4 regions of the Methyloferula stellata AR4 genome follow, and region 4 is predicted to be linked to each of the others. Evidence: predicted binding sites of a transcription regulator. Region 4 holds the regulator's gene; each other region holds the start of a gene.
What was found. Region 4 encodes LexA, which represses DNA repair genes until DNA is damaged. Its sites were predicted from a motif close to TGTTCNNNNTGTGTTCNG; they were not measured.
Positions count from the first base shown of each region.

Region 1: A3OQ_RS0104620 (DNA recombination protein RmuC) is a predicted target of LexA. The motif match lies at 1,607-1,624, and genes of this name have one in related genera.
Region 2: ssb (single-stranded DNA-binding protein) is a predicted target of LexA. The motif match lies at 2,052-2,069, and genes of this name have one in related genera.
Region 3: dnaE (DNA polymerase III subunit alpha) is a predicted target of LexA. The motif match lies at 2,306-2,323, and genes of this name have one in related genera.

Region 1 covers NZ_ARWA01000001.1:927,055-930,315, reverse strand. Annotated here, with positions in the region: gene A3OQ_RS0104625 (DMT family transporter) at 1-366, opposite strand, end outside; gene A3OQ_RS0104620 (DNA recombination protein RmuC) at 368-1,576, opposite strand; gene A3OQ_RS0104615 (glutathione S-transferase family protein) at 1,761-2,453, shown strand; gene queG (tRNA epoxyqueuosine(34) reductase QueG) at 2,351-3,261, shown strand, end outside.
Region 2 covers NZ_ARWA01000001.1:2,053,845-2,057,105, forward strand. Annotated here, with positions in the region: gene uvrA (excinuclease ABC subunit UvrA) at 1-399, opposite strand, end outside; gene A3OQ_RS0110165 (dicarboxylate/amino acid:cation symporter) at 686-2,005, shown strand; gene ssb (single-stranded DNA-binding protein) at 2,169-2,672, shown strand; gene A3OQ_RS0110175 (E22 family MetX-like putative esterase) at 2,836-3,261, shown strand, end outside.
Region 3 covers NZ_ARWA01000001.1:2,662,066-2,665,326, reverse strand. Annotated here, with positions in the region: gene dnaE (DNA polymerase III subunit alpha) at 1-2,037, opposite strand, end outside; gene A3OQ_RS0113120 (hypothetical protein) at 2,434-2,652, shown strand; gene A3OQ_RS0113115 (hypothetical protein) at 2,754-3,026, shown strand; gene A3OQ_RS0113105 (hypothetical protein) at 3,228-3,261, opposite strand, start outside.
Region 4 covers NZ_ARWA01000001.1:2,506,449-2,509,709, reverse strand. Annotated here, with positions in the region: gene A3OQ_RS0112315 (sensor histidine kinase) at 1-87, opposite strand, end outside; gene A3OQ_RS0112310 (LuxR C-terminal-related transcriptional regulator) at 310-1,146, shown strand; gene lexA (transcriptional repressor LexA) at 1,391-2,107, shown strand; gene A3OQ_RS0112300 (MarR family winged helix-turn-helix transcriptional regulator) at 2,162-2,647, opposite strand; gene A3OQ_RS0112295 (quinone oxidoreductase family protein) at 2,709-3,261, shown strand, end outside.

The DNA.
Region 1 (3,261 bases), 1.6 Mb from region 4:
CAAAGCAACCCAGATCGGATTGGTGAAGAGCAAAATGCCGGAGGTCGCGGCCGAAACATACCGCAATGAGAGAAAGGTCAGGCCGAGCGTGCCGGTCGTCTGCAAAAGCCCGATGAGCACGACCGTCGCTTTCTGCGGCAGCGTGAGGCGCGGAAACAAAGGCTCGTGCGAGATCACCGCCAAAGGCAAAAGCGCGAAGGCCGCGACGATAAAACGCCAGCCGACGAGCAAAAGCGCCGAGAAGCCGAAATTCAGGAGAAGCTTGCCGGTGATGAAACCCGACGCCATCAAAAAGGTCGCGACGACCAAGGCCGCGTAATAGCCGGCGCCTGGGGCGCCGGGCGTCTCTTGCCTGTTCTCGGTCAATCTACTCTGCCGCCTTGATGAAGGACGCCGCGAGAAGGCCGCTTTGCTTCGGCGCGTCGGCGTGATCGGAGAAGTCGAGAAGGTCGATCCGCTCGCCGCGCTTGGTGATCTTATCGGCGGAGGTCGTGATCTGCCCGATATCCTCTTGCGCCTGACGGAAATGCGCGTCGAGCTTGGCCACGCGGGCCCGAAGCCGCGAGACATCTTCCACCAGAAGCCGCACTTCATCCTGGATGAGATGCGCCTGTTCACGGACATTGGCATCGCGCACGATTGCCTGCATCACCTGCACTGCCATCATCAAAAGCGACGGCGACACGATGATCACACGGGCCTTATGCGCCTTTTGGACGAGATCCTCGAAATGCTCGTTCAAATCGGCATAAAGCGATTCCGACGGCACGAAGAGCACGGCGATATCCTGCGTTTCGCCGGGCACGAAATATTTCTCGGCAATATCCTTAATATGTTTGCCGACATCGCCGCGTACGCGGGCTTGCGCTTGTTTCAAGGCCTCTTCGCTCGCGGCGTCTTTCAGCGCGGTGAAGGATTCAAGCGGAAATTTCGCATCCACCACCATCACGCGATCGTCGCCCGGCAGGCGGATGATGCAATCGGGTCTGTTGCGGTTCGACAATGTATATTGAAACTCGAAGGCCGCGGGCGGCAGGCAATCGCGGATGATCGCCTCCATCCGGCCCTGTCCGAAGGCGCCGCGCGATTGCTTATTGGCGAGAATATCCTTCAAGCCCACGACCTCTTGCGTGAGACCCGTCAGCCTTGCCTGCGCCGCATCGATGACGGCCAGCCGCTCGTTGAGCTTGGTCAGATGTTCGCCCGTCGTCAGGCTCGAGGCTTCGAGATTCTGCCCCATGCGGTGGCTGACATTGTCGAGCCGTTCCGACACGAGCCGCGCAAGATCGGCCTGGCGCGAGCCGAGATGTTCGCTCATCGCGCGCAGACGGCCGGTGAGCTCCGCGCCCTGGCGCGCGATCTCGGCCATTTTTTCATCCATGTCGTGCTGGCGCGCGGCCTCGACCAAGACCGCTTCGCGCCGCTCTTTGCGGGCGCGGAGAAGTCCGACAAAACCGGCCGTCAAAAGCAAAATGATGACGGAGGCGACGATGAGGCCAGCCGCTACCACATGAAACAATGTGATCGGCACATTGAACAGCCGGTAGCCTATGAAGGTGGAGAGCGCATGATCCATGCGCGCATCTTAAACGATTCTCCCGGACCTGGGAACAAAGCAGGAATATTTATCCCATCCTCTCTTCGGCGGAGGGGCGCGATGACTGCTTGGCTTTAGAATTCCGTAACCATCAAGGCTCCTGCGCGCAGGGCCTCTGTTTCGGCGTTTGCTTCTTCCATGAGCCTCCCGTAAACCGGCCCTGATGCCGATTCTTTATCATCACCCGCTGTGCCCGCATTCGCGTTTCGTCCGGCTTCTTCTTGGCGAATTTGGCGTCGAACCGGAGCTCATCGAAGAAAAGATCTTCGAGCGGCGCGAGGGTTTTCTGATTCTCAATCCAGCCGGACAGACGCCAGTCTTCATCGAAGATTCCGGCGCGGTGGTGCCGGGCGCCGGCACGATCGCCGAATATTTCGACGAGGTTTACGGGCAGGTTTTAGGCGATCATCGCCTGATGCCCGACGAACCTTACGAGCGCGTCGAAGTGCGCCGCCTCATCGACTGGTTTCACCATAAATTCTTCGCCGAAGTCTCGCAGTGGCTTGTGACCGAAAAAATCTATAAGAGATTCATGCCGGCGATAGCTGGCGGCGGCGCACCGGATATGGAGCTCGTCCGCGCGGCGCGCACGAATATCCGGTACCATCTGCGCTATATCGGCTATCTGATCGGCCACAGAAACTGGCTCGCGGGCAATCGCCTGACCTATGCCGATCTCGCGGCCGCGGCGCATCTTTCCTCGGTGGATTTTCTGGGCGACGTGCCATGGGACGAGGACGAAACGGCGAAGCATTGGTACGCGCGGGTGAAATCGCGTCCGGCCTTTCGCGCGCTTCTGGCCGACCGGCTGCCGGGCTTCGTTCCGGCGGAGGTCTACGCGGATCTCGATTTCTAGAGCCGAGCTTCAAACCCGCGCTTGCCGCCAAAGCGCGCGAGCTTGGCTTCGAGCTTTGCCGTATCGCCGATCCCGGCTCGCTTGGCGAGGCTGGTCTTCGATTGGATCAATGGCTCGCCGCGGGCTCAGCCGGCGACATGAATTGGATGGGCGAGACGCAGGCGCGACGATCCGATCCAAGACGTCTCTGGCCCGAGGTGAAAAGCATCATTCTGCTCGGCATGAATTATGGCCCTGCTGAGGATCCGCTCGCCAATCTCGTCGATAGAGGCGCGGCCAATCTTTCCGTCTATGCGCGCAACCGCGACTATCACGATCTGATCAAGGGACGGCTGAAACTGCTCGCATCATGGCTTTGCGCCGGGACACAAGAGGCGGAGGTCAAGGTCTTCGTCGATACCGCGCCCGTGATGGAAAAGCCGCTGGCGCAACAGGCGGGTCTTGGCTGGCAAGGCAAGCACACCAATCTCGTCTCGCGCGGCTATGGCTCCTGGCTGTTTCTCGGCTCGATCTTCACGAATCTGCCGCTTGCCGCCGACGCGGGCGAGGCCGATCATTGCGGCACCTGCCGGGCCTGTCTCGACATTTGCCCGACAAAGGCCTTTCCCGCGCCCTATGTGCTCGATGCGCGGCGCTGCATTTCCTATCTGACGATCGAGCATAAGGGCTTTATTCCGCGCGAATTTCGCAAGGCGATCGGCAACCGCGTCTATGGATGCGACGATTGTCTGGCGGTCTGCCCTTGGAATAAATACGCGCAAAGCGCAGGCGAGGCCAAGCTTCAGGCCCGACCGGATCTGATAAGCCC
Region 2 (3,261 bases), 450 kb from region 4:
GATCGGCAGGCCGGTCGCGGGCGAATAGGGAATGCCGATGCGCGCCCATAAAAGCCGCATATAGTCGGAAATCTCGGTGACGGTTCCGACAGTCGAACGCGGGTTCTTCGACGTAGTCTTCTGCTCGATCGAAATCGCCGGCGAAAGCCCGTCGATCTGATCGACGTCCGGCTTTTGCATCATTTCCAGGAACTGCCGCGCATAGGCCGAGAGCGACTCGACATAGCGGCGCTGGCCCTCGGCATAGATCGTGTCGAAGGCGAGCGACGACTTCCCAGACCCCGAAAGCCCGGTGAAAACGACAAGCTTGTCGCGCGGGATCGTCAGATCGACGTTCTTGAGATTATGCTCCCGCGCCCCGCGCACCGTGATATTGCGGAGGTTGGAACGGGGCTCCAATGCGAGTTCTGCGGTCTCGGACGTCGCTTTTCTCGATCTGGGGGTCTTCATACTGTTCCGGGAACCTGCGCAAAGGGTAAAGCGGCGAGATAGCGCTAATTTAGGGGCTCGGCCACGGCCTCGCCATGCCAAACTCGCGCCATCCCCTGCGGCAATCGCGTCTTTTGGGGAAAGACCAGGCGCGTTTCGGCGCGGAAATCGTGAATCTGGTCCATTTGGACGCCTTGCGAAGCCTTAAAATCCCCTTCAGAATAATGCAGCAAATCAAGAGCGGTAGGGAAACGCCATGGTCGCAATTTCGCCGGAGGCCCTGATACGACGGCCGGCTAAGCCGTTCTATCAGGTCCTCTATGTGCAGGTCCTGTTTGCCATCGTGCTGGGCACCATTGTCGGCTGGCTGTTCCCGCATTTTGCGACCAATGACTGGATCAAGGCGCTCGGCGACGGATTCGTCAAACTCATCAAGATGGTCATCGCGCCGATCATCTTCTGCACGGTGGTCTCCGGCATTGCGCATGTCTCCGACGCCAAGAAGGTCGGGCGCGTCGGCGTCAAGGCGCTGCTCTATTTTGAAGTCGTTTCCACCGCGGCCCTGTTGATCGGGCTCGTTATCGGCAATGTCGTCAAGCCGGGCGCCGGCTTTTCCGGCCAGGGCAACGCCGAGGCAGTCGCCGCTTTCACCAAACAGGCCGAGGCGCAAAAGACCGTCGACTTCGTCTTGAACATCATTCCCGACAGCGTCGTCGGCGGCTTCGCCAAGGGCGAGATTCTGCAGGTTTTGCTGTTCTCGGTGCTTTTCGGCTTTGCAATGCTGGCGCTCGGCGACCGCGTCGAAAAACTGCGCTCGGTGATCGACGATCTGACCCAGGCCGTCTTCGGTGTCATCAATATCGTGATGAAGGCCGCTCCCATCGGCGCCTTTGGCGCCATGGCTTACACGGTCGGCAGATACGGGCACGAGGCGCTCTGGAATCTCGCAGGCCTCATCCTGACGTTCTATGCTGCGTCGGCGATCTTCATCCTTGTGGTCCTCGGGACCATCGCCGCCTTGGCCGGCTTCAACATCTTGAAGTTTCTGCGCTACATCAAGGATGAGCTTCTGATCGTGCTGGGCACGAGCTCGTCGGAAAGCGCGTTGCCGCAACTCATGCGGAAACTGGAGAAGCTCGGCTGTTCGAAACCCGTCGTCGGGCTTGTGGTGCCGACCGGCTATTCCTTCAATCTCGACGGCACCAATATCTATATGACATTGACGACGCTGTTCATCGCCCAGGCGCTGGGCTTTCCGCTCGACCTTGAGCAGCAATTGACGATCATCGTCGTCGCCATGCTGGCTTCGAAGGGGGCAAGCGGCGTGACCGGCGCGGGCTTCATCACGCTTGCGGCGACGCTTTCAGTGATCAATCCGGCACTCGTGCCGGGCATGGCGATCGTACTCGGCATCGATAAATTCATGAGCGAAAACCGGGCCCTGACGAATATTATCGGCAATGGTGTCGCGACCGTCGTCGTCGCCGGCTGGGAAAATGAACTCGACCGCGCCACTTTAAAGCGCGAACTCGACGCCCACGGCCCGGAACCGGAAGCCGCGCACGCCGCCGAATAGGCCGGAAAACCGCGCGGAAGGCTTGCTTTCAGCGCGAGCAGGCTTTAAGAACAAATAAAGAACATTATTCTTTAGTGGATGGCTGGATTGCGGTGCTGCCCCTGGCGGCGCGCGGGTCTAAGGTCAATATCAAGATGTCAGTTTCAAGTATGAGGAGAGCGTCATGGCCGGAAGCGTCAACAAGGTCATTCTCGTCGGCAATCTCGGACGCGATCCGGAAGTGCGGCGGATGAATTCGGGGGATTCGGTCGTGAGCTTCAGCGTGGCGACGACGGAATCCTGGCGGGACAAAATGTCGGGCGAGCGCAAGGAGCGCACCGAATGGCATAATGTCGTGATCTTCAACGAGAACCTCGGCAAGATCGCCGAGCAATATTGCAAGAAGGGCTCGAAGGTCTATCTCGAAGGCCAATTGCAGACGAGGGAATATCAGGACAAGGACGGCAATCCGCGCAAGGTGACGGAAGTTGTCTTGCAGCGCTTCCGCGGCGAACTCACTCTGCTCGACAGCCGCGGCCGGGGCGGCGACATGTCGGATGGAGATTCCGGCTCCTACGAATCCTCGGGCGGCGGGAGCTTTGGCCGTCAGTCTCCGATGGAGAAGCGCCCGGCGGCCGCAGGGTCGGGCCGCATGGCCGATGTGATCGACGACGATATCCCGTTCTAGTCGCTTGCTAAAGTTTGGTGGGAAGCGCTCGTGCTTCGAGACGCGCTTCTAAGGAAGCGCTCCTCTGCATGACGGCTTTGTGATCAGCTGCTTAGCCCTCATCCTGAGGAGCGTGCGCAGCATGCGTCTCGAAGGACGAGGGCGCTCGAAATCGTGTTTGAGCATGATCGTCCAGAAAAAAACCTTCGAGCTTCCGAGCTTCCAGACCCAAAGCGGGAGGCTCATTAAGAATCTCTGCGTCGGCTGGGAAAGCTACGGCACGCTCAATGCCGATAAATCGAACGCTATTCTGATCGCGCATTATTTTTCCGGCACCAGCCACGCCGCCGGCAAATATGCGGAAGAAGACGCGCTGCCCGGCTATTGGGACGATCTGATCGGCCCGGGCAAAGCGATCGACACCGATCGCTATTTCGTCTTTTCGTCCGATACGCTCGTCAATCTCAATGCGCGCGACAAGAATGTCGTGACGACGGGTCCGGCGAGCCTCGATCCCGATACGGGCAAGCCTTATGGGCTCTCTTTTCCGCTGGTCTCGATCCGCGATTTCGTCGGCGTACAGAAAGAACTTGTCGATCATCTCGGCATT
Region 3 (3,261 bases), 160 kb from region 4:
GGATTCGATTTTGGGATGAATGTAATCGGCGTCTTCCTCGCCGCGCTTCACCGCGCAATAGGTCGGAATATTGGCCATCGGGCCCGGCCGGTAGAGGGCAACAAGCGCGATAATATCTTCGAATCTATCGGCATGCATTTCGACAAGCGCCTTGCGCATGCCGGCACTTTCCAATTGGAACACGCCGACCGTCTCGCCGCGCCCGAGCATTTCGAAGGTCCTGCGATCGTCGAGCGGAATTTTGGCGAGATCGATCTCGATCCCGCGTTTTGCCAAAAGCTTGACGCAGGTCGCAAGCGTGGTGAGCGTCTTCAGCCCAAGAAAATCGAACTTGACGAGGCCCGCGGGCTCGACCCATTTCATGTTGAACTGCGTTGCCGGCATATCGGATTTCGGATCGCGATAGAGCGGCACGAGTTCTTCGAGCGGCCGGTCGCCGATGACGATGCCCGCCGCGTGGGTCGAGGCATTGGAATAAAGCCCTTCGAGCGTTTCGGCGATCTTCAGCATTTGCGCGACGCGCGGTTCCGCCTCGGCCGCCTCGCGCAGGCGCGGCTCGCTTTCGATGGCCTGTTTCAGATGCACCGGCGCCGCCGGGTTCTGCGGTACGAGCTTCGCCAGCTTATCGACCTGGCCGAGCGGCATTTCGAGCACGCGCCCGACATTGCGCATCACGCCGCGCGCCAGAAACGAACCGAAGGTGATGATCTGCGCGACCTTATCGGCACCGTAGCGATCGCGCACATAGCGGATCACTTCGTCGCGCCGGTCCTGGCAGAAGTCGATGTCGAAATCCGGCATGGATACGCGTTCAGGATTAAGGAAGCGCTCGAACAAGAGCCCGAAGCGGATCGGATCGAGATCGGTGATCGTCAGGGCATAGGCGACGAGCGAGCCCGCGCCCGAGCCGCGCCCCGGCCCGACCGGAATGCCCTGCTGCTTCGCATATTGGATGAAGTCCGCGACGATCAGAAAATAGCCCGGGAATTTCATCTTCACGATGACGTCGAGCTCGAAATTCAAGCGCGCCCAATAATCCTCTTCGGAAATCCCCGGCGCGCGGCCGAGCCTCGAAAGACGCAGCCGCAGGCCTTCTTCGGCCTGCCGGCGCAGCAGACCCGCCTCTTCTTCTTCCTGGGCGGCGGGATTTTCCATCGACGTGCCGAAGCGCGGCAGGATCGGTTTGCGCGTCAAAGGCCGGTAGGCACAGCGCAGCGCGATCTCGACCGAGTGGCGCGTCGCCTCCGGCAGATCGGCGAAAAGCTTGCCCATTTCGGCGCGTGTCTTGAACCTATGCTCGGGCGAAAGCTGCCGGCGCGTCGTATCGGCGAGCACGGTGCCTTCGGCGATGCACATCAAGGCGTCATGGGCTTCATAATCGGAGGTTGCGGCAAAGAATGGCTCGTTGGTGGCGACGAGCGGCAGGCCATGGCTATAGGCCAGATCGAGGAGCTGGGGCTCGATCTCGCGCTCGCTCATCAAGCCATGACGCTGCAGCTCGATATAGAGCCGCGACGGGAAGGCCCGTTCGAGCCAGGCAAGGCGCTGGCCCGCGATCTCCGGCCGCCCGGAAGCCAATGCCCGGTCGAGCGCACCGCCCGGGCCGGCCGAAAGCGCGATCAGCCCACGGGTTCGTCCTTCAAGGCGTGCGCAAGAGACATGCGGCGTGTCGCCCGGCGCCGGATCGAGCCAGGCGCAGGAGGCCAAATGCATGAGATTTAAATAGCCGGCCTCGTCCTGCGCCAGAAGCACGAGCGCGGCGCGCCCGGCGCCCGTCTCTTCGCCGCGCGGCGCGAGCTGCGCGCCGTCGCCAAAATCGACGGCGAGCTGTAGCCCGATGATCGGCTGCACGCCCTCCTTGGCGAGCTTTTCGGAAAACTCCAAAGCGCCGAAGAGATTATTCGTGTCGCTGATCGCCAGCGCGGGCATGGCATCCGCCACCGCGAGCTTCGCCAATTTGGCGATCGAGAGCGCGCCCTCGCGCAGCGAGAAGGACGAATGGACATGCAGATGCACGAAGCCGACGGCATCGAGCAAAGCCGGCTCTACGATCTGCCGCGCATCCGGCTGCGGCACGGCTTCCGCGGGATCAGGAAGAACAAGGGTCACGAGGCCACTCCACCGAAGCGCCGGACAGTAGCTTCAGGCCGCGCCCCAAAGAAGCACCGGCCCAAAGTTCTCAACAAGATGCGGCCTCTCAGGCGACGGCCGCGATCAGCGCCAGAAGCGCCGCGAGAGACATGAGCTCGGCGAAATCCTCAAACATACGCAACATAGGAACACTCCCTGACCGATGTTGCGTTTATGTTCTATTTTTGTTCTTTTGTCAACACTACCAGGCGCTGGGTAGTGCATCAGTTTGAAATCTGTCCCTTTAATCGCCCGCTCGCCTATTCCTCCGCTATGCTTACGGGAAAGCATGGAGGTGCGACCATGGACCTAGATGCCACAATCATGGACACGCTTGGGTCTACCGACCAAGCGCTGACGTTTGAGGAGGTCGTCAAAGGCGTCGCGCAGAGGTTAGAGCCGCAGATCAGAGAAAAACTCAACGAGTTGGCAGGCAAAGATCATATCAAGCGCCACCAGGGCGGCAAAGATCAGCCTTGGCGCTACCAGGCCAATCCGATCACGCGCCGGAATTTGAATTAAGCCTGAGAACATCGTCGGTTGTTGTCGCAGTTTCTAAACTGAGACAGTACCCTGTTTTTCAAAGATCGCGCCCACGACCCACGATACGCGAGGATATTAAATTGGCGACATTCAAGAAAATCAGCAAAGCCGACATGAGCACCTATAAAGTGACGCTCGTTCCGATGCTGCGGGACGACAAAACAATCGCCGGCCGCGTCACCGCCATCGTGATCGGGGATTGCGGTTCCCTGGACGTCAGATCGACCGTGCCCGACGACCCCTCGATTTCGGAGGCCTTCGAACAAGCCTCCGGATTTGCCGGAGCAGACGGCATCATCGGTGTCTATGACCCGGAAGAGCTATGGGCGCCTGAATGGCCGCCGCTCGTGTAATCGAGCGCCCAGGGATCATAGCAACAGACCGATCTTCGATGGTGTCATGGCAGACCAAGCCCCAGGGTCATATTTTATAAGCCGCGGCTTTAGGCGCATCTTTCTTCGCATCGATCAAAGCCTCAATATCTTGCATGCTCCAAAGCCGATCAGAGATGCCAGCGTCGGCGGGACGCTTTGGCATTTGGGTCCTCTAGGCATCTACTGTTCTACCTGATTTTTCTCGCGCTCAACG
Region 4 (3,261 bases):
GCTCATGACGAGCTGAAAGGTATTCGCGCTTCTATGTTCCGTTTCCACCAATTGAAGCACGAAATCGCTTTCGGTGAGATTCATCATTTTGCCTGCTCCAATCTGTGGCATGAAAGTGCCGTAGCACGTCAACAATCGCGTCCTCCCCCTTGAGCTAGATCAAGGATGAAAGACGAGTTCTCATGTTGACTGCGATCGGTGCAATAGGCCGAAAGGACTGTTATAAGCCTTGGCTGATGCGCTGGGCGAATGCCGCTTTTTAATAAAATGCAATGCATTCATCTCGGTGCTGTCTGTGGATCCGCTCCAATGTCTGATCACTTGAATGAGACAGACGCAGCCGGGGCCTTTCAGGCGCTGAAAGCGCTACCCGTAAGCGCGGTCATTCTCGATGCCACCGGGCGGATCATATCGGTCAACGACACATGGAAAGAGTTCGCCCGTAAAAATGGGCTGCATATGCCGGATTTCGGAATTGGCACGAACTATTTTCAATATTGCCAATTTGACGGACCGCAGGCACCGCGGCTCGTCGAGGATCTTCGAGAGTTGCTGGCAGGCCGGATCGATGTCCTGACCTTCATCTATCCCTGCCATTCGTCGAGCGAGCAAAGATGGTATTCGCTCATCGGATTGCCGCTCTCGCTCGATCGGCCGACAGGAGTTGCGCTCCTGCATGTCAATCTCACGGACATGCTTCCGCATTTGACCCATGCGCGTCCGATCCTGGTCGAGCCCGACCCGAGCGCTGGTTCGGTAACGATCAGCGACGCCATCGAGCACTCGGTTTCACAGACGCTCGCCTCGCAATTAAGTCAGATGATCGAAGGACAGTTCACCGCTCCGCCTTCGCTTGAAAACGGAGAAAAGCCCTGCGCGCCCGATGAGGCTCTTGGCTCGCTCCTGAGCGAACGTCAGATGCAGGTTCTCCGTCTCCTCGGAGAAGGCAAGACGAACAAGGAGATCGCCGCGGCTCTCTTTCGCTCGCCCTATACGATCAAGCTACATGTATCGGCGATCTTGCAACGCTTGAAACTCAGGAGCCGGACCGAGGCGGCGCTTCTGGCCTCAAGACTGCTCGAAGCGGATGCGCCCGATCTGAATCAGGGGCGTCTCAAGTCGTGGATCAAGACGGACGCGGCGTAATCCTCAAGACTGGCTTATGCTAAAAGGCGAAGCGCGACCGGAGAACCGCGTAAAGCTCGCGCTTGGCTGATGCCCAAGCGTTGCCGGCGCGCGGCTGAAGCCCATATCCACCCCTTGCACAGCGTTGAGAGAACATATAGAGTACGTTCACTCTTTGTTTAAGGCTCTTTGAGTCTATGGAGGGGATGCGGCGCTTGATTCGAGCGTGTGCGGAAGGCGACGCCGCCTAGGGGATTAGGAACAGATGCTCACTAAGAAGCAGAACGAATTGCTGCGTTTCATCCACGAACGCCTGAAGGAGACCGGCGTGCCGCCCTCCTTCGACGAGATGAAGGACGCGCTCGATCTGCGGTCCAAATCCGGCATTCACCGGCTGATCCTCGCGCTTGAGGAGCGTGGCTTCATTCGCCGCCTGCCGAACCGCGCGCGGGCTCTCGAAATTCTGCGCCTGCCCGATTCCTCTTCACCGCCGTCTCCGTCGCGCGGCAAAAAATTCGAGCCAAGCGTGATCGAAGGCAATCTCGGCCGGGTCCATGCGATCGCGAGCCCGGCTTTGCCCGATGATGATTTCAGCCGCTCCGTCATCGCGATCCCTGTGATGGGACGGATCGCGGCGGGCACGCCGATCACCGCGCTACAGACCCGCAGCCATACGATCAGCCTGCCGCCCGACATGCTCTCGCCCGGCGAACATTATGCGCTTGAAGTGCGCGGCGATTCGATGATCGAGGCCGGCATTTTCGATGCCGACACCGTGGTCATCCGCAAGCAGGAGACAGCCGAGACCGGCGATATCATCGTGGCGCTCATCGACGACGAGGAAGCCACCTTGAAGCGCTTGCGCAAGCGCGGCGCCTCGATCGCGCTCGAAGCCGCCAATCCGGCCTATGAGACGCGCATCTTCGGGCCAGACCGCGTGCGCATCCAAGGCAAGCTGGTGGGTCTGCTGCGGCGGTATTGACGCCATTTCCTTCTCCCCGGCTGCGGGAGAAGGAGGGCCGCGACGCTCCAGAAATTATAGATCAGGCGGATCGTCCTTCACAGCATCGGCGAACTTCCGAGTGAGGCGAACGAACTCGCTGATATCCTGCGCGTCCCATGTCTTAAAAATCGCGCGGCCGATCCGGTCGCGCGCCGCATCGACAAGATCGGTCATGGCCTTGCCTTTTGGCGTGATGACGGCTTCGCGCACGCGCCGGTCGGCGGCGCTCTCCTGACGTTCGACAAGGCCAAGGCTTTCGAGCTTGGCGACCTGCCGGCTGACCGTCGTGTAATCGCGCCCGGCTCTGTCGGCCAAGTCCACGACTCCGATCGGGCCGAACCGTTCGATGCCGACCAATAGCGGAAACAACGCCCGGTCGAGCGGAATCCCAGCTTCCTTGATGAGGAATTCATCGCGCTGCGGCCGGTTCATGGCGCTGACAATATCCAGCAAAGCGTCATGGAACTGCCTGAGCTGCGCGCTAATATGTGTATTTTGCACTCTTTTGCTTGACGGCATCGGCGGCCTCTCATATATGTGTATTATGCACATAATAAGCGCATATGGAAAGGCAAACATCTTGAAAGCTGCACTCGTGAAGGGCGCCGGGCTGATTCCGGTTTATGGAGATTTCGCCGATCCCGCGCCGTCCGATGGCGAAAGCCGCATCGCTGTGAGCGCCGCCGCTCTCAGCCCTGTCGTGAAAAGTCGCGCATCGGGGACGCATTACAGCTCGTCGCAGCGGTTTCCTTTTGGTGTGGGAATAGATGGCGTGGGCCGGCTCGACGACGGCCGCAGGGTCTATTTTGTCATGCCGCGCGCGCCTTATGGCAGCATGGCCGAACGGACAGTGGCGCCCTCCGCCCAATGCCTCGCCATCCCCGACGAGCTCGACGATGTGACGGCGGCAGCTATCGCCAATCCCGGCATGTCGTCATGGGCAGCCTTTGTCGAACGCGCAAAACTAAAAGCTGGGGAGACAGTGCTGGTCAATGGCGCGACCGGCACCGCGGGGCGTCTCGCCGTCCAGATCGCGAAATATCTCGGCGCGAAGAAGGTCGTTGCGACGGGCCGCAACGCCGATGCTTTAAAATCCATCGCGGCGCTTGGAGCCGATATCACGATACCGCTCG